3 regions of the Streptomyces sp. NPDC047002 genome follow, and region 1 is predicted to be linked to each of the others. Evidence: riboswitches for the same ligand, from Rfam matches in the RefSeq annotation. Region 1 holds a riboswitch; each other region holds the start of a gene.

Evidence for each region. Region 1 has a riboswitch for cyclic di-AMP ahead of AB0910_RS10410 (C40 family peptidase). Riboswitches for the same ligand answer to the same signal wherever they lie in the genome.
Region 2: another riboswitch for cyclic di-AMP. It lies ahead of AB0910_RS29700 (transglycosylase family protein); the one in region 1 lies ahead of AB0910_RS10410 (C40 family peptidase).
Region 3: another riboswitch for cyclic di-AMP. It lies ahead of AB0910_RS28355 (M23 family metallopeptidase); the one in region 1 lies ahead of AB0910_RS10410 (C40 family peptidase).

The regions. Positions count from the first base shown of each region.
Region 1 is NZ_JBEYWC010000008.1:8,542-14,629, reverse strand. It holds gene AB0910_RS10420 (ATP-dependent Clp protease proteolytic subunit) at 12-659, shown strand; gene AB0910_RS10415 (hypothetical protein) at 667-975, shown strand; cyclic di-AMP (ydaO/yuaA leader) riboswitch at 1,334-1,516, shown strand; gene AB0910_RS10410 (C40 family peptidase) at 1,520-1,999, shown strand; gene AB0910_RS10405 (ATP-binding protein) at 2,040-2,465, opposite strand; gene AB0910_RS10400 (8-amino-7-oxononanoate synthase) at 2,701-3,861, opposite strand; gene bioB (biotin synthase BioB) at 4,006-5,265, shown strand; gene AB0910_RS10390 (adenosylmethionine--8-amino-7-oxononanoate transaminase) at 5,258-6,088, shown strand, end outside.
Region 2 is NZ_JBEYWC010000047.1:31,863-37,950, reverse strand. It holds gene eno (phosphopyruvate hydratase) at 1-165, opposite strand, end outside; gene AB0910_RS29700 (transglycosylase family protein) at 546-1,232, opposite strand; cyclic di-AMP (ydaO/yuaA leader) riboswitch at 1,236-1,463, opposite strand; gene AB0910_RS29695 (transglycosylase family protein) at 1,786-3,021, opposite strand; gene AB0910_RS29690 (cytochrome P450) at 3,203-4,450, opposite strand; gene AB0910_RS29685 (amidase) at 4,751-6,088, shown strand, end outside.
Region 3 is NZ_JBEYWC010000041.1:57,215-63,302, forward strand. It holds gene AB0910_RS28320 (metal ABC transporter permease) at 1-2, shown strand, start outside; gene AB0910_RS28325 (helix-turn-helix transcriptional regulator) at 177-1,037, shown strand; tRNA gene AB0910_RS28330 (tRNA-Lys) at 1,142-1,215, shown strand; gene AB0910_RS28335 (hypothetical protein) at 1,377-1,589, shown strand; gene AB0910_RS28340 (hypothetical protein) at 1,697-1,888, shown strand; tRNA gene AB0910_RS28345 (tRNA-Met) at 1,968-2,041, shown strand; gene AB0910_RS28350 (PP2C family protein-serine/threonine phosphatase) at 2,367-3,491, shown strand; cyclic di-AMP (ydaO/yuaA leader) riboswitch at 3,765-3,921, shown strand; gene AB0910_RS28355 (M23 family metallopeptidase) at 4,380-5,474, shown strand; gene AB0910_RS28360 (aldo/keto reductase) at 5,562-6,088, shown strand, end outside.

The sequences.
Region 1 (6,088 bases):
CAGGAGGAGCCATGCAGCAGCCGTCGGCCAGGTACGTCCTGCCGGAGTTCACCGAGCGCACCAGCCTCGGGACCAGGACCCTCGACCCGTACTCGAAGCTGCTCGAAGGGCGCATCGTCTTCCTCGGCACGCCCGTCGACGAGGCCGCGGCCAACGACGTGATCGCGCAGCTGCTGCACCTGGAGTACGCGGCGCCAGACCAGGACATCGCGCTCTACCTCAACTCACCCGGCGGCTCGGTCACCGCGATGTCGTCCGTCTACGACACGATGCGGACGATCTCCTGCGACGTCGGCACGACCTGCCTCGGCCAGGTCGCCTCGGTCGCCGCCGTGCTGCTGGCGGCCGGCGCGCCGGGCAAGCGGATGGCGCTGCCCGGCGCGCGGATCGCGCTCCAGCAGCCCTCCCTCCCTGAGCCGGTGCGCGGGCAGCCGTCCGACCTGCTGATCCACGCGGAGGAACTGGTCAGGCAGCGCGCGTTCCTGACGCGGACGCTGGCGCACCACACCGGCAGGGAAGCGGCCGACATCGAGGCGAGCCTGGACCGCGACACCTTCCTCGACGCAGCAGGGGCCCTGGAGTTCGGGCTCGTGGACCATGTCGTCGACCGCCGCGCCGCCGGACCCTCGGCGGGCGCGGGCGCCCCCGCGGGGCGGTGAGCGGCCGGTGCTGCCGCCCGAGCTGCCGCCGCTGCCCGCGCTGACCCGGGCCGAGTGCGACGTGGTGGACGGCTATCTGGCCGTCGTGGACCTGGTCGGCCGCCTCAACCCGGCGCGCGGAGGGGACACGTATGCCGCGCTGCGTGCCGCGCAGGCGCTGCCCGCGCGCACCGTGGAACTGCGGGACGCCCTGGCGCGCATGCACACGCGCGGCGAGTCCGAGCTGCACGCGGGCACGCTCGCCAGGGCGCTGCGGGTGCTCGACGGCGAGCGGCGCGCCGGGCGGGTGGCGCTGCCGCGCGACACCTCGGCGTAAGCCCGGAGTCACCCCGGCCGCCGCACCCGGGCACTGCTCCCCTGCGGGCTCCCCGGACGGCGCAATCGGCGGGTCGGGCCCGGCCCCGTTCGGACCAGTCGTCCCCGGCGGTGCGGCGCACGCCCCGGTTGCGTACCGCGACGATGCGTACACGCTGAGCGGCCCCCACCACCGCTGGCCCGCGCCCGGGATCCGGTCCGCGGAGCCTCCCACCGACCTGGCGAATACGCACAAACAGATCAACTGTGATGAGTTTCACATATCGCCGTTTCGGCTCGGAAATCCGCGGGCGGCTTGTCACGATCCCTGCGACAGGTCGCAAGCCCTCGTCACCTGGCGAGGCGGTCCGGGCGGACGCCGAGTCCTGCCGCCGTACCGGACTTCGTGCGGACACGAGTGGATCGGCAGGAGTGGAGGACCCGAGCGTTACGGAACGGCGCGGCGACGCGACCGCTCCTCGGGGTGAAGCCGCTTCGGCGGCCGGGCACCTTCGCGCCCGAACCCGACAGGCCATCCTTCACAGGCGGCTGACGAAGGGTTGCGCATGACTGCGCAGGTTCATGTCCCGTCTCTGTTCTCCCGGGCCGGCACCGTGTCGGCCCTCACGCTGGTGGCCGTCGGCGGCGCCCTGGTGGCCCCCGGCGCCCAGCCCGACGCGCACGCCGCCTCCTCCGCCGTCGCCGTCCGGGCGGTGAGCGTCGCCGCGTCCAAGGCGGGCGCGCCGTACCACTGGGGCGCGGCGGGGCCCGACAGCTTCGACTGCTCGGGGCTCGCCGCCTACGCGTACAAGAAGGCCGGCACGTCGCTGCCCCGCACCACGCAGCAGCAGTACAACGGCACCGAGCACATCGCGGCCTCGGCCAGGCGCAAGGGCGACCTGGTCTTCTTCCACAGCGGCTCGAACGCCTACCACGTGGGCATCTACGCGGGCGACGACCGCATCTGGCACGCGCCCAAGACGGGTTCCACGGTGCGGCTCGAACACATCTGGACGAAGGACGTCTGGTACGGGCGCGTGGCCTGACCCGCCGCCCGCGCGGTGGCGGCGGCACGCTCGGCAGGCCTCAGGCCGCCGCCACCCAGGGCAGCGTGATCCAGACCGTCTTGCCGCCCTCGGGCGTCGGGGTGACCGAGAGCCGCCCGCCGCACTCGGCGGCCAGCCAGCGGACGATCACCATGCCGCGCCCGTTGTCCTGCTGCACGGCCGCCGGCAGCCGCCTCGGCCAGCGCGGATGGCTGTCGGTGACGCCGATCCTGAGGCGCTCGTGGCGGTCGAGCGCCACGTCCACGGTGAAGGTGGGCGAGGTACCGAAGGTGTGCAGCACCGCGTTGGTGACAAGTTCGGAGACGACCAGGCGGACCGTTTCAGCAGTCTCCGCCTCCACCGGGAGGCCCCACTCCGTGAGGAGTTCTGCGACATATCTGCGGGCCACCGGGACCGAGGCGGGCTCGCTCGGCAGTGTGACGGATGCTTCCTGGTGGTCTGCCATGGCGGGGCTGTCCCTTTTCCACCGGGCGGGGCCCGGGTGCGAGTGCGGGCACGGGGTCGCACGCGCGGCGCGGACGGAGCGGTCCGCCCCGCGTCGGCGTGCGGTCCATGCTGCCGCCGGGCCCGCCCATTCGCCGGGATATGCCGCATCTGTCGCCCGAAGCAGTGAACTGTTCGATACTCGGCCGGTTGTGGGCCCGCGACACCGGCCGGGCCCCGCCCCGGGCGGCGAACGCTCAGTGTTCGGGCGCGGTTTCGACGATCGTACGGACGGCCCGGCCGAGTTCGCCGTCCGTGAGGTCGGCGCGTGCGGTCAGCCGGATCCGGGAGATCCCGTCGGGTACGGACGGCGGCCGGAAGCATCCCACGGCGAGGCCGGCGCGGCGGCAGCCGGCCGCCCATGCGGCGGCCGCGTGCGGCGAGGGCGCCCGCACGGACACCACCGCCGCTTCCGGGCGGACCGCCTGGAGTCCCGCCGCGGTCAGCGCGGTGTGCAGGGTACGGGCCACCTCCCGCGCGCGCTCGGCGAGGTGCGGCTCCGCCCGCAGGCAGCGCAGCGCCGCGAGCGCCGCGCCTGCGGCCGCGGGCGCGAGCCCGGTGTCGAAGATGAACGTCCGCGCGGTGTTGACCAGGTGCTCGATCACGGCCGCCGGGCCGAGGACCGCGCCACCCTGGCTGCCGAGGGACTTGGAGAGGGTCACCGTGGCGACGACGCCGCCGGGGAGCCGCCCCCCGGCGTCCGCGAGCCCCGCGGCGTGCAGCGCCCCGCGCCCGCCGGGCCCGAGGACGCCGAGTCCGTGCGCCTCGTCCACCAGGAGCGCGGCGCCGCGCGTACGGCAGACGTCGGCGAGCATGCGCAGCGGGGCCGCGTCACCATCCACGGAGAAGACCGCGTCGGTGACGAGGAGGGCCCGTCCGCCGCCGTACGCGTCGAGGGCCTTGCCGACCGCTTCGGGATCGGCGTGCGGCACGACGGAGGTCTGCGCGCGAGAGAGGCGGCAGCCGTCCACGATCGAGGCGTGGTTGCCCGCGTCGGAGAGGAGCAGGGAGCCGCGCGCGGTCAGCGCGGTGAGGGCCGCGAGGTTGGCCGCGTACCCGGAGGAGAACACGAGGGCGGCCTCGAAGCCGCAGTGCGCGGCGAGTTCGCGCTCCAGCTCGGCGTGGAGCGCGGTGCTGCCCGTCACCAGGCGCGAGCCGGTGGCGCCCGCGCCCCAGCGCAGCGCGGCGTCGGCGGCCGCCTCGGTGACCGAGGGGCGGCGGGCGAGGCCCAGGTAGTCGTTGCTCGCCAGGTCGAGCACGTCGCTGTGCTCGGGGCGCGGCCGCAGGGCCCGTACGAGTCCCGAGCCCTCCCGCTCGCGCGCGGCTTCCTCGGTCCAGGCGAAGGGGTCGTGGGCCATGGCGTCGGGTCCTTTTGTAGGCAGTGCACAGACACTAACCGGAGGCAAACCGTCCCGAGGTGTGGTCATGTCCACACTTCGCAGTGGTCGTTTTGGTGGCTTCCACCCTGGCACCGCGTGACGGCCGTCCGCGAGGATCGGTTCATGGATCTGCTGAAGACACTGGTGGAGAAGGGGCTGCGGCGCGAGCAGCCGACGCGCGAGGAAGCCCTCGCGGTGCTCGCGACCTCCGACGACGAGCTGCTCGACGTGGTGGCAGCGGCCGGAAAGGTGCGCCGCCAGTGGTTCGGGCGGCGGGTGAAGCTCAACTACCTCGTCAACCTCAAGTCCGGCCTGTGCCCTGAGGACTGCTCGTACTGCTCGCAGCGGCTCGGGTCGACCGCGGACATCCTCAAGTACACCTGGCTGAAGCCCGACGAGGCGTCGCGTGCCGCGGCGGCCGGGGTCGCGGGCGGCGCGAAGCGGGTGTGCCTGGTGGCGAGCGGACGCGGTCCGACGGACCGCGACATCGACCGCGTCTCGAAGACCATCGAGGCGATCAAGGAGGAGAACGAGGGCGTCGAGGTGTGCGCCTGCCTCGGCCTGCTCTCCGCCGGGCAGGGCGAGCGCCTCAAGTCGGCGGGCGCCGACGCGTACAACCACAACCTCAACACCTCGGAATCCACCTACGGGGACATCACGACCACCCACACCTACGCGGACCGGGTGGAGACGGTGCACCGCGCGCAGGCGGCCGGGCTCTCCGCGTGCTCGGGGCTGATCGCCGGCATGGGCGAGAGCGACGCCGACCTGGTCGACGTGGTGTTCTCGCTGCGCGCGCTGGACCCGGACTCGGTGCCGGTGAACTTCCTCATCCCCTTCGAGGGCACACCGCTCGCCGAGGAGTGGAACCTGACGCCGCAGCGCTGCCTGCGGATCCTCGCGATGGCGCGGTTCGTCTGCCCGGACGTGGAGGTCAGGCTCGCGGGCGGCCGCGAGGTGCACCTGCGCTCCCTCCAGCCCCTGGCGCTGCACCTGGTCAACTCGATCTTCCTCGGCGACTACCTCACCAGTGAGGGCCAGGAGGGCAAGAAGGACCTGGAGATGATCGCGGACGCCGGCTTCACGGTCGAGGGCGCGGACGAGACGACGCTGCCCGCGCACCGCGCGGAGGCGGCGGGCCACGGCTGCGGCGAGGGCCGCGCCTGCGCGGGCGCGGGAGACGGCGCTGCGGCAGAGGGCGCGGCGGCGGACCGCTCACCGGACGGCGCGCACGCGGCGGACGGCTGCGGGGCCGCGGGCTCCCCCTGCGGGCCGGAGGCGCCGGAGGCGCCGGAGCAGGGTGCCGCGGCGGAGGGCGCGCGCACGGACCTGGTGGCGGTGCGGCGCAGGGGCGCGGGGACGGACCTGGCGCCGAATGCCTGAGCCGCTCGCCCCCGGCGGCCTCGCCGTACCCGAACTCCTGGCACTGGACCGGGCCCATGTGTGGCACCCCTACGGCCCGATGCCGGGCCGCGCTGACCCGCTCGTCGTCACCTCTGCCTCCGGAGTGCGGCTGCGGCTCGCCGAGCCCGCCGAGGGCCACGGCGAGCTGGTCGACGGCATGTCGTCGTGGTGGTCGGCCATCCACGGCTACAACCACCCGGTGCTCAACGAGGCGGCCCGCGACCAGCTCGGCCGGATGAGCCATGTGATGTTCGGCGGGCTCACACACGAGCCCGCCGTGCGGCTCGCCGCCCGGCTCGTGGAGATCACCCCGGAGCCGCTGCGCCATGTCTTCCTCGCCGACTCGGGCTCGGTTTCGGTCGAGGTGGCCCTCAAGATGTGCCTGCAGTACTGGCGTTCGCTCGGCCGCCCCGAGAAGCACCGGCTGCTGACCTGGCGCGGCGGCTACCACGGCGACACCTGGCACCCCATGTCGGTGTGCGACCCCGAGGGCGGCATGCACGAGCTGTGGTCCGGGGCGCTGCCGCGGCAGGTCTTCGCCGAGGCGCCGCCCGCGGCGTACGAGGAGGCGTACGCGGACGCGCTGCGGGAGACCGTCGCGCGGCACGCGCACGAGACGGCCGCCGTGGTGGTGGAGCCCGTGGTGCAGGGCGCGGGCGGCATGCGCTTCCACTCCCCCGCCTATCTGCGGGTGCTGCGCGAGGCGTGCGACGAGCACGGTGTGCTGCTGGTGTTCGACGAGATCGCCACCGGGTTCGGGCGTACGGGCACCTTGTTCGCCGCCGACCAGGCGTCCGTCGCG
Region 2 (6,088 bases), on a different contig from region 1:
GTCCCGCAGCTCAAGGGCCTCGAAGGCGCCGGTGGAGGCGCCGGAGGGGACGGCCGCACGGCCGGTGCTGCCGTCGTCGAGGCCGACCTCGACCTCGACGGTGGGGTTGCCTCGGGAGTCGAGGATTTCCCGGGCTACGACGACGTCGATCGACGGCACGAGCATCTCCTTCTGGGAAGTGACGTGGGGAGCGCAGGGTCTGCGTCTGTAGTCCTTGCGCCAAGAGCCTAACCGGCGCGGGCGCCGCCGGGTGCTCCGGGCAGTCCCCACGCCGGGCGGCGGCGCGCGGCACGGCCGGACGAGTGGCCGCGGCCGGGCCCCGAGGCCGTGGGGGTGGCCCCGGGGCCCGGCCCCGCACGGCCGAGCGGCCCGTCCCCGTGGGGCCGGGCCGCTCGGGCCTGCCGGTGTCGGCAGGTGCGCCATGGTGCGTGCCGCTCCGCGTGCGCCGATCCTGCCGCAGGGCCGCCGGGAGGCCGGCCGGGGCCCGCTGCCGCGGGCCCGGCCGAGCGGCCCGCGCGGGGTCCGCGTGCGGGGCGCGCGGGCCGTCAGTGCAGGTGCAGCTGCTGGCCCGGGAAGATCACGTTCGCGTCCTTCACGATGTCCTTGTTCAGGTCGAACAGCTTCTTCCAGCCGCCCTTGACGTGGTGCGCCGAGGCGATCTTCGAGAGGGTGTCGCCGGACGCGACCTTGTACTCGCCGTCACCCTTCTTGATCACGGTGGGGCGGGCGGTGCCGCGGCTCGCGGGCTGCGAGGCGCTGTGCTGCTGCACGGGGCGCTGCTGCGCCTTCTGCTGCGCCGGGGCCTGCTGGGTCGAGCTGGAGTGGCTCGTCTCGGCCTGCGCCGCTCCGGAGCCGCCGGGGCCCGACAGGTTGACGCCGCAGGACGGCCAGGCGCCCTTGCCCTGGCTCGCGAGCACCTTCTCGGCGACCGCGATCTGCTGCGACTTGCTGGCCTGGTTGGCCTGCGAGGCGTAGGCGGTGCCGCCGTACGCGGCCCAGGTGGAGTTCGTGAACTGGAGGCCGCCGTAGAAGCCGTTGCCGGTGTTGATCGACCAGTTGCCGCCGGACTCGCACTGGGCGACCTGGTCCCACTCGGAGACCGAGGCGGCGGACGCCGACGTGGCGGAGAGCAGCGGCACCGCGACTGCGGCGCCGGTGACACCGGCGAGCGTGGCGTAACGGACGGCCTTGGACGGGCGGCGGTGCTTGTGGGCCTTGCTGGAACGCAGCATGGAGCATCTCCTCACCGACGCCTGCGAGGTCAGCTGTCGGGTTCGGGCGCAGTGAGTTGCCCGGTCGCGATGGACCACGTGGTGCGTGGTCCGTGCGGTGCGCACAGGCTGTGCGCGCCGCTCGCGGCTTAACCCCAAGCCGGGCCGCTGGGCCGTCCATCCACGGACGGCCTTCCCGGTCCGGCGGCGGAACCTTGGGTCCCCCGCTCCTGCCTTCGGCGCGTGACGCGACGACTGTTCCCGTCGACCGACGGCAGGATTCGGCGTTTCGGTCGACAGGGCCCGCGGTGCGAGCGGTGAAGACCGTAAACATACGACTGTCAGATCTTCAAAGACGGACATAAGGGCGGTAAAGCCCAAATCCTTCACCCGCATGGACCCATTTCCCCAGGTGAACCCCGAAACAGGCGAATCTGGCGGCCCATTTCGACCAAACACCCCGAAGAGATGCTTGTCTCACTTTCACAGAGTTGGACATACGGTGCCGAACTGACAGCGCACGGGGGCCACTTCATGGCCTCCCGTGCGCTGTGCCGCGATCTGCCCTTCGATATCAGCCGGCCCCGAGCTCCAGGGTCTGGCCAGGGACGATGTGGTTCGGGTCGGACCCGAGCGCCGCCTTGTTCGCCTCATAGACGGCGCGCCAGCCGCCCTTCACGCCCTGGCTCGCCGCGATCCCCGACAGGCTGTCGCCCGCGTGGACCGTGTAGCGGCGGGCTCCGGGGCCGTGCGCGGCGGCGGAGTCCGCTGACGCGGGGTCACCCGATGCGGCGTGCCGCCCGGATGGGGGCTTCTGCGCCGAGGTGCCCGACGCGTGCGCGGCGGGCTGCGTGCCGCGGTGCCTGCCGCCGGCCGCCGCCGCGCCGCCGGCCGCGGTGGCCGCGGGGCTCGCGGCGTCCGCCTGGCCCCCGGTGGCCCGGGCCGGGCCCTGGGCCGGGAGCTGCCAGAGAGACTGGGCGTCGCCGCCGGTGTACTGCGGCGCGAACGGGATGCGGATGACGTCCCGTACGACACCGGGCCTGTCGGCGTTGCCCACGGAGCCCGCGCCGCCGGTGGGCGCGAGCACCCCGCCGTCGTTGTCGCGGCTGACGCCCGACGGGAAGCCGCTGTCGTCGCTTGGCGTCGCGGGGGGCGTGGCGCGGTGCTTGCCACCGGACGGGGTGGCGTCCGACGGGGTGCCGCCGTGCGCCGGCGCGTCGGGGCTCGCACCGTCCGAGGGCGTGGCGGAGGGGTCGGGCGCGTCGTCGGACGCGGCGGGCGCGTCGCCGGGGTCCGTGCTCGCCGAGGGGTCGGGGGTGGCCGAGGAGCCCGTGGCGGGGCTGGCGGAGGGGTCGGGCGTCGCGGAGTCGTCGGAGCCGCCGAGCAGGCCGCCGACCACGTCGCCCAGGGTGTCGCCGTCGTCGTCGCCCGAAGGCGTCGTCTGCGGCAGGCCCGCGCTGTCGGCGCAGTCGGCCCACGTCTGGGAGCCCTGCCCCGCGAGGATCTTCTCGGCGACGGAGATCTGCTGCGCCTTGCTCGCCAGGTCGGGGCGGCTCGCGTACTGGCTGCCGCCGTACTGGTCCCAGGTGTCCTGGCTGATCTGGAGGCCGCCGAAGTAGCCGTTGCTGAGGTTGGCGTCCCACTGTCCGCCGCTCTCGCACGCGGCCACCTTGTCCCAGGTGGAGGCGTCCGCGGCGCTCGCGCTCGCGGAGGCGAGCAGCGGGATGGCGAGTGCGGAGCCGGTCACCCCGGCGGCCACGACGATCGCGGGCGCCTGGCGGGGTCGACGATGTCGGCCGTTCCCGGACATGCGATTACCTTCCGTGTACGTGGTCGCGCATGGAATGCGCGACGCGCGAGGTGATCCGCCGCCCTGGGGCTCAACGCGCCCACTGGGGCCGATGGGTCGCTCGGCAACGTAGCGTCAGTCGAACGCCTGTCACAAGTCGGTCCAGTGGAGATCACGCGAATATCACAGACTTGACACGACCTCAGTCACGCAGGGGCGTGAACCGGACCGGGAGCGTACGCAGACCGCGCATGATGAGTCCCCCGCGCCACCGCAGTTCGGCCGGTTCGGCGGCGAGGCGCAGCCCGGGCAGCCGGGTCAGCAGCGCGGTGAGCGCGGTCCGCCCTTCGAGGCGGGCGAGCGGGGCGCCGAGGCAGTAGTGGATCCCGTGGCCGTAGCCGAGGTGTTGATTGTCACGCCGTGCGAGGTCGAGGGTGTCGGGCGCGGCGAACCGCTCCGGGTCGCGGTCGGCCGCCGCGAGCACCACGAGCACCGGGTCCCCCACCGCGACGCAGCGCCCGCCGATCGTCAGCGGCTCGGTGGCGTAGCGCCAGGTGGCGAGCTCGACGGGCCCGTCGTAGCGGAGCAGTTCCTCGATGCCCGTGACGAGGAGCGAGTCGTCGCCCGCGCGCAGCGCGTCCTGCAGCCGCGCCCGCTCGGCGGGGTGGGTGAGCAGCGCGTACGTGCCGTTGCCGATCAGGTTGACCGTCGTCTCGAACCCGGCGAACAGCAGTACGAAGCACATCGCGGCCACCTCGTTCTCGGTGAGCTGCTCCGCGTGGTCGCTGGCGCGGATGAGGCCGGAGATGAGGTCGTCGCCGAGGTCGAGCCGCTTGCGGTGGATCAGGTCGGCGAGATAGGCGCGGATCTTCTTCACCGCGCGGGCGACGCCGCCGCGCGGGCCGCCGCCGTGCCGGATCATCATGCCCGCCCAGTCCCTGAAGTCGTCCTGGTCCTCGGCGGGCACGCCCAGCAGGTCGCAGATGGCGTAGATCGGCAGCGGGAAGGCGAACTCGTGGATGAGGTCGGCCGAGCCCGTGGCCGCGAACCGGTCGATGAGCCGGTCGGCGAGCTCCTGCACGCGGGGCGCGAACTCCGCGACCCGGCGCGGCGTGAACGCCTTCGACACGAGCCGGCGCAGCCGGGTGTGGTCGGGCGGGTCGATGTTGAGCAGATGCGTCATCAGGTCGGCGCCGCGCTCCCCCGGGATGCCGGTCTTGCCGCGGGCGTGCGCGGGTTCCGCGTGGTGCACCGGGTTCTTCGAGAGCCGCGGGTCGGCGAGCGCGGCGCGCGCGTCCGCGTACCGGGTGACGAGCCACGCCTCGACCCCGCTCGGCAGCCGGGTCCAGTGCACCGGCGCGTGCTCCCGCAGCCAGGCGTACGCCGGGTAAGGATCGGTGGCGAACTCCCAGGAGAAGAGGTCGGGGGACGGCGCGGCGGGATCGGGCATGCGCCCACCGTACGGCGCACCGCGCGCGCCCCCTCCACGAGGCGTCCCCCGCCTCGGCGTCCCCTTATACAAGGACGCCTCGTGCAGAGACGCTTCTTATAGAGGGGACACCTCCTCCCTGCGGGGGGCGGGGGCGGGGGCGGGGGCGCCCCCTCGACAGCCATCCCCCCTATATAGGGGGCGCCGGCTCGGCCGAGGGCCGCGCCAACTGACGTCATGCGCGCGGTACCTGACGGAAACAAACCCGTTCATATGCTTTTCCGGTACGGGACATTCCGCTCCTCTCGGGAGTTCGCCAGCATGCCCTCACCAGCCAGTCACACCCCGTCCGTCCACCACGGCCCCAGCCGCCGCACCGTCCTCGGCGGTGCCGCGGCCGTGACGGGCGCGGCCGCCCTGTCCGCCACGGCCGCCGCGCCCGCCACCGCCGCCCCGGCGCCGGGAGCGGCCGCGCCGGCCTTCCCCGAGGTGTCCGCGATACGCAAGAGACCGCGGCTCGTCGACTACGAGGTGGTCGAGCTCGCCGCCCTGCTGCGGGCCGGGCGCACCACCGCTCTCGCCGTCACCACGGCGTACCTGGACCGCATCGACCGCCTCAACGGCCCCTTCGAGACGTACGGCGACAACGGCCTCTACAACGCCTTCGTCCGCCTCGACAGGGACGGCGCGCTCGCCGCCGCGCGGGCGGCGGACGCGCGCTTCGCGCGGGCGCGCACCAAGAAGGAGAAGGACGCCCTGCCGCCGCTCCTCGGCATCCCGATGGGCATCAAGGACTCCGTGGCCGTCAAGGGACTCGAGGCCAAGGACGGCAGCCACGCCTTCGACGGCAACAAGGCGCTGCGCGACGCGACCGTCGTGGCGCGGCTGCGGGACGCGGGCGCGGTGATCCTCGGGCACACCGTGTGCTCGGCGTTCTCCGGCTCCATCACCGGGACGTTCGCGGGCAACGCCTGGGGCCTGCCGTACGTGCCGGGCGGATCGAGCCAGGGCAGCGGGGTCGCCGCGGTCGCGCGGCTCGCCGCCGCCTGCATCGGCGAGGAGACCGGCGGCTCGATCGTGATGCCGTCGGCGGCGAACGGCGCGAGCGGCATCAAGCCGTCGCTCGGCACCTCGTCCGTGGCGGGCCTGATGCCGCTGTCGCCCGGCTACGACGTGCTCGGCCCGATCGCCCGCTCGATGCGCGACGCCTCGCTGATCCTCTCCGTCATCCACGGCCCCGACCCGGCGAACGACCCGCTGACGCTCTCCGCACCGGACCCGTTCCCCGCCCTGCCGCTGACGGCGCGCAAGGGGAAGCGGCCGCTCGCCGGGGCCACCATCGGCATCCCGCAGACCGACTGGATGCGCACCGCCCAGGGCGTCCAGGTGGGCACGCCGCCGCAGCAGACCTACGACGCGGACCACCGCGCCGCCTTCGAGCGGCTGCGGCGCCAGCTCACCGCGCTCGGCGCGAAGGTCGTGGAGTTCGAGGGCCTCGATGTCACGAAGCCCGCGAACGATCCGTACTTCAGCAGCGGCGACGTCCTCGCCACGGTCGACGGCTCGGCGGTCTCGCCGTCGTCCGCCGTGCTCAGCCCCAACCGCTACGAGATCGCCTACTGGCAGGCGGTCGGGGAGTTCGCCGCGACCAGGCCCGCC
Region 3 (6,088 bases), on a different contig from region 1:
GACGGCGGCGGCCGCGCCCCGCACCGGCCCGCGGGGCGCGGCTGCCGCTGCACCCGGTGTTCCGGGGTGGTAAGAGACGGGGGTGGAAAGAGAGCGAAAACGGGACGAGGGCTCCCGTACTCACGTTCTGGTCCTGTGGCAGACTGCGCCCATGCGAGCACTGGGGGGCACGGGTCATGAGTGAACCGCGCTCGGCCCCGACCATAGGACAGCTCGTCCTGAGCAGACAGCTGCGCGGTCTGCGCGAACGGGCCGGGATGACCCGCGACCAGGCGGCCAAGCTCCTGCATGTGACAGTGGCGACGATCCGCCGCATGGAGTCGGCCGAGGTCGCCCTCAAGATCCCCTACCTGCAGGTGCTGCTGCCCGCCTACGGGGTCGACCCGGCGGGCGTGACCTCCTTCCTTGAGATCACCGAGGAGGCCAACAAGCCCGGCTGGTGGCAGCGGTTCCACGACGTGCTGCCCGGCTGGTTCAGCGGATATGTCAGCCTGGAGGAGGCCGCGAAGACGATCCGCACGTACGAGCCGCACTTCGTGCCCGGCGTCCTCCAGACGGAGGAGTACACCCGCGAGATCCTGCGCACCGGCGCGGTGGGCCAGTTCGACCCCGAGCGCATCGAGCGCCACGTCGCGCTGCGCAAGCAGCGGCAGGCGCTGCTGACCAGGGAGAACCCGCCGACGTACTGGGCGGTGATCGACGAGACCGTGCTGCTGCGCCCCGTCGGCTCTGCCGCGCTGATGCGCGAGCAGATCGGCCGCCTGCTCGAACTGTCGGAGCTGCCGAACGTCACGCTCCAGCTGGCCGAGCTCTCGGCCGGCCACCACCCCGGCACGTACACCTCGTTCGTCCTGTTCCGCTTCGACGTGCCCGAGGTGCCGGACATCGTGTACGTCGAGTACCTGACCGGCGCCCTTTACCTGGACGAGGCGGCCGAGGTCGCCGAGTACAAGGAGGCCATGGACCGCATGGTCGCGCACGCCGAGTCCGCGAAGAAAACCCGGCAGATCCTCACGGACCTGTACAAGCAGTTCTGAGGCGCCCCAGGTCCTCGGCGCAGGGCCCCCGGCCCCGGTGCGGGGCCAACGCCCCACGGTCTCGGGCATGTCGCGTGGCGGGGGCCGACTATGCTTCGCGGTGCGGGCCGTTAGCTCAATTGGTCAGAGCAGCGGACTTTTAATCCGTTGGTTGTGGGTTCAAGTCCCACACGGCCTACGTCACGCCCCCGCGCCCGGCCCGCAGGACCGGCCGCGGGGGTTTTCGCGTGCCTGCGGGGGAGCGTGCGGCGGGAGTGGCGGCGTGGAAGTCCTGAGAATCACGGTGGGCAAAACGCCCAGGGGGCTGCGCGCGAGGCCGGTTCGTCGCAGGCTTGGGGCATGAGTGACGCACCGATCGTCGTACACCGGGCGTCCGGGACGGGCGGCCGGCGGGTCACGGTCCGCGGGCAGATCATGGGTCTCGCCCACTCGGACGGCGACCTGGTCGAGTTCCTGCGCCGGGCCGGGCTGCCGGACGCGGAGGACCTGCTCGACGACCCCTCGTGGGTGGAGTGGCAGGGCGGGCTCGGCCACGACTACGGCACGCGCTGACCTGCGCCCCTGCCGCGCCCCGCGGGCGGCGTGTGCTGCCTCACACGTGCGCGGGTCGCGCCTCCACGCTCCGCCGACTGTCAGTGGCGGCCCGTAGTCTTGGGCACATGTTCGCATCACCGTCCGGTGCCGTCGCCGATCCCGGTTCCCCGCGGTCTGCCGCCGACGTCAACGACCGCATCCGCGCTCTGTGGGCCGGGGCCGGCCGTGTTCTCACCCCCGCTGAGCAGGAGCGTTATCAGGAGCTGCTGGTCGAGTGGGCCGCCGCGGTCAAGGCCGACGTGGTCCCCGCCGCCTAGCGGCAGCCCCCGCGGGCGTCCGCCCGGGGCGAACGTGGCGCCGGGCGTGCTCCGGATGGCGTAGGGTGGTGTTCACCGACGCGGGGTGGAGCAGCTCGGTAGCTCGCTGGGCTCATAACCCAGAGGTCGCAGGTTCAAATCCTGTCCCCGCTACTTGTGGCCGAAGGCCCGGATTCCCCGGAATCCGGGCCTTCGGTGCGTTGGGGCCCCGGCCCGTACGGCCCCGCGGCGCGCTCCGGCGCTCCCCGGGCGGTACGCCAGTCGGTCGACGGCGATTCGCCGTCGCGTGCGATGGCGGCGAGCCTGGAGACAGCGCGGTACCGTCCGCAGCCTTGGCGAGGAGACCGGCAGAAAGAGACCACTGGTGGCGAAGACGGGGCGGGGTGAACGGCGCAGGCGGGGCGGCAGGGCGCCACGCGGCGTCCGGATCGCGCGCGACTGGGTCGCCCGGCGCGATGGCGAGCCCGCGCGGGGCGAGGTGGCGCCCACGCCCCGGCCCAGCAGATTCCGCTTCTGGCTGCCGCTCGTCGTGATCCTCGTCGGCGTGGTCTTCGACGCGGTGACGCCGACGCGCTTCACCGCGTCCCCGTTCTTCGCCGCGGCGCCCATGGTGGCGGCCCCGTTCTTCGGTCCCGTCGGGACTCTGGTGATCGCGCTGATCGCGATCGGCACCGAGGTGCTGCTGCGCATCGACGACGGCACGATCGGCCGGGTCGAGGCGGTGGGCGACCTGCTCACCGTGGTGGTCGTCTCGGCGCTCGCGCTCGGCATCAACCGCATCGTGCGCCGCAGCGGCGAGCGGCTGGCGTCCGCGCGCATCATCGCAGAGGCGGCGCAGCGCGCGGTGCTGCCGCAGCCCTCGGAGCAGATCGGCGGGCTGCACATCGCCGCGCGGTACGAGGCGGCGCAGGAGGACGCGTTCATCGGCGGCGACCTCTTCGCGGTGCAGGACACCCCGCACGGGGTCCGGCTGATCGTCGGGGACGTGCGCGGCAAGGGCATGGGCGCGGTCGAGACGGTCGCCGTGCTCGTCGGCGCCTTCCGGGAGGCGGCGGAGCAGGAGCGCACCCTCGAAGGCGTCGCGCACCGCCTTGACCGCGCGCTGACCAGGGAGGGCATCCGGCGCGCCGAGGCGGAGACGGCGGAGTCGTTCACGACGGCGGTGCTCGCGGAGATCCCGCGCGGCGAGGGCGTCGTGCGGCTGCTGAACCGCGGCCACCCCGAGCCGATGCTGCTGGAGGCCGCGGGCGTCGTGACGACGCTCGTACCGGGACAGTTCGCGCTGCCGCTCGGCATGGCGGAGCTGGCCTCCTGGCCCGACCGCGCCGACACCAGCCCGTACCCGCCGGGTTCGACGCTGCTGTTCTACACGGACGGCCTGTCGGAGGCGCGGGATCGCGACGGGGTCTTCTACGACCCGGCGCAGCGGCTGCGCGGCCGGATCTTCCCCGGCCCCGAGGAGCTGCTCGACGCGGTCGTGGGCGATGTGCGCGTGCACACCGGGGGCGGCAGCACGGACGACATGGCGCTGCTCGCTGTGAACCGGCCCACGGCGGGCCAGCCGGACCGGCGGCGGATCATGAGCGTCGTGCCGCCGCCGTGACCGCGGGGGCTTGTAACGCTGCGTGTCCAGGTGCGAGCACTCCGCACTGCTGGGGGCGGGCGCCGGGGGCGGCGGCTGTTGCCCGCTCGGGCGGCCGGGTGTGAGGGTGCCCGCTGAAGCGGGGTCAACTCGCCCGATTGCGGGGCCATCTGTCCTGGTTGATCCGCTGCGGAGTCGTTGACGATCATCTCGATCGGCTTGGAATAACGGCCGGATCTCTATTAACGTTCGATAACGCAGCGCGGTCGTCCCAGCCGTCGCCCACGGCGGCTCCGTGCTCGCGCGCCGAATTCCGCGAGGGAACCGGGGAACCAACCCTTGGGGTGAATCGGGCCTGACGCACCGCCTCTTCGGCGGTCCGCCCTGCCCGTAGGAGACCTTCCTGCTCCGAACCCGTCAGCTAACCCGGTAGGCGAGAAGGAAGGAAAGGAGCGCGCCCCCGTGGCGTCCAACAAGCCTGCCCCGGAAGCCCTGTCGGCCTCGGGCATACCCCACACCCCGTACGTCCCGCACGGCGTGTCCACCCCTCAGCCTTCCCCCGGCGCCCCGGCCGCACACGTCACCCGCACCGCCGCTTTCGACCCGCGGGGCGGGTACGGCGGTGGCTACGGCGACACGGGGTCGTTCCCCGCGTACGGGGACACCGGGGCGTTTCCCGCGATGAGCGACACCGGTTCCTTCCCTGCATACGGGAGCACGGGGTCGTTCGCCGAGTACGGGGACACGGGGTCGTTCGCCGCGGTGGGGGACGCGGGGTCCGGTGCCGCTCACGGGGGCACGGGCTCCTTCTCCGCCTTCGGCGACGCCGGTTCCTTCCGCGTGCGGGGCGGGGACGCGGGCGCGTTCGCGGCGTACGGGGAGGCCGGCGACACGGGCGCGTTCCCTGCCGTGGAGGACACCGCGGCCTTTCCCGCCTACGGGGACACGGGCTCCTTTCCCGCGACGGGCGACACCGCCGCCGCGGGCGTCGGTTCCTTCGAGAGACCCGAGGAGGCCGCAGAAGGCGGCGCGGCCTGGGGGCAGCCCGAGGGCTCGGCCACGGCCATCTCGCCGCTGCGGGGCAAGCACCGGGTGATCAAGCAGCGCAACGCGCTCGCCCGCAGCTCGACCGTGCTCGGCGTGGGCGTCATCGCCGCGGTCGGCGCGGGCGGCATCGCGGCAGCGCAGGGCAGGGCGCCGGTCGCGATATCCGTGCCGGACGCGATCACCGACCACCTGCCGCAGCGCGTAGCCTCGCTGCCGGTCGTCGACTCCCTGGTGGGCGAGGAGGCGCCCGCGCCGGCGGCCGTCCTCGCGAGCGCGCCGCTGACGAGCGCGGGCGTGACCACCGCCGACTACGCGCACGGCGCCACCGACGCGGGCGAGGCGCTGCGCGCCCGTATTCTCCAGCAGGCTTCGGCGCAGCGGCAGGCCGCGGACGACGCCCGGCAGGCGGCCGCCGAGGCCGAGGCCGTCGCCACGGCGCGCGCCGAGGCCGCGAAGCAGCAGGCGGCCGCGGCGAAGAAGGCCGACGAGGCCAAGAAGAAGGCGGCGACCGAGGCGGCCAAGAAGGCCGAGGCCGCCAGGCTCGCGAAGCTGGCCAAGAGCTACACGCTCCCCGTCACCTCGTACACGATCACCGGGCAGTTCGGGGACCCGGGCCCGATGTGGTCCTCCGGCTACCACACGGGCCTCGACTTCGCCGCGCCCACCGGCACGCCCGTCAAGGCCGTGCACGGCGGCACGGTCACCTCGGCGGGCTGGGCGGGCGCCTACGGCTACCGCACGGTCGTGAAGCTCGACGACGGCGAGGAGCTCTGGTACTGCCACCAGTCCTCGATGCTGGTGTCGGTCGGTCAGAAGGTCAGCACGGGCGACGTCATCGGACGGGTGGGCGCCACCGGCAACGTCACGGGCCCCCACCTGCATCTGGAGGTCCGCACGACGGGCGGCACGGCGATCGACCCGCGGCCCTGGCTCGAGGACCACGGACTCAAGCCCTGACGGGCGGGTGGCCCTGGCGGCCCGGCGGGCGCGGCCCGGACGCATGCGGTATGTCCGGGGACGGGCGCGGGTTGTTCAATGGGACGCATGACTGATCGACGCATTCTGGGCCCCTCCGACCTCTCCGTCTCCCCGCTCTGCCTCGGCGCCAACGTCTTCAGCTGGAGCGCCGACGAGCGGGCCACCTTCGACGTCCTCGACGCGTACACGGAGGGCGGCGGGAACTTCCTGGACACCGCGGACGGGTACGGGCGCACGGCGGACGGCAGCAAGGGCTTCGGTTCCGAGGCCCTGATCGGCAAGTGGCTGGCGGCGCGCGGCAACCGCGACGACGTGGTCGTCGCGACGAAGGTCGGCGCGCACCCCGAGTACAAGGGCCTCGCGCCCGACACCATCAAGGCGGCCGTCGAGGGCTCGCTGCGGCGCCTGGGCACCGACCGCATCGACCTGTACTACACGCACGTCGACGACGAGTCCGTGCCCGTAGAAGACATCGTCACCACGCTCGACCAGCTGGTGAAGGAGGGCAAGGTCCGCGCGCTCGGCGCCTCCAACATCAGCCCGGAGCGGCTGACCGCGTCGCTCGCCTTCGCCGAGCGTGAGGGGATCGCGCG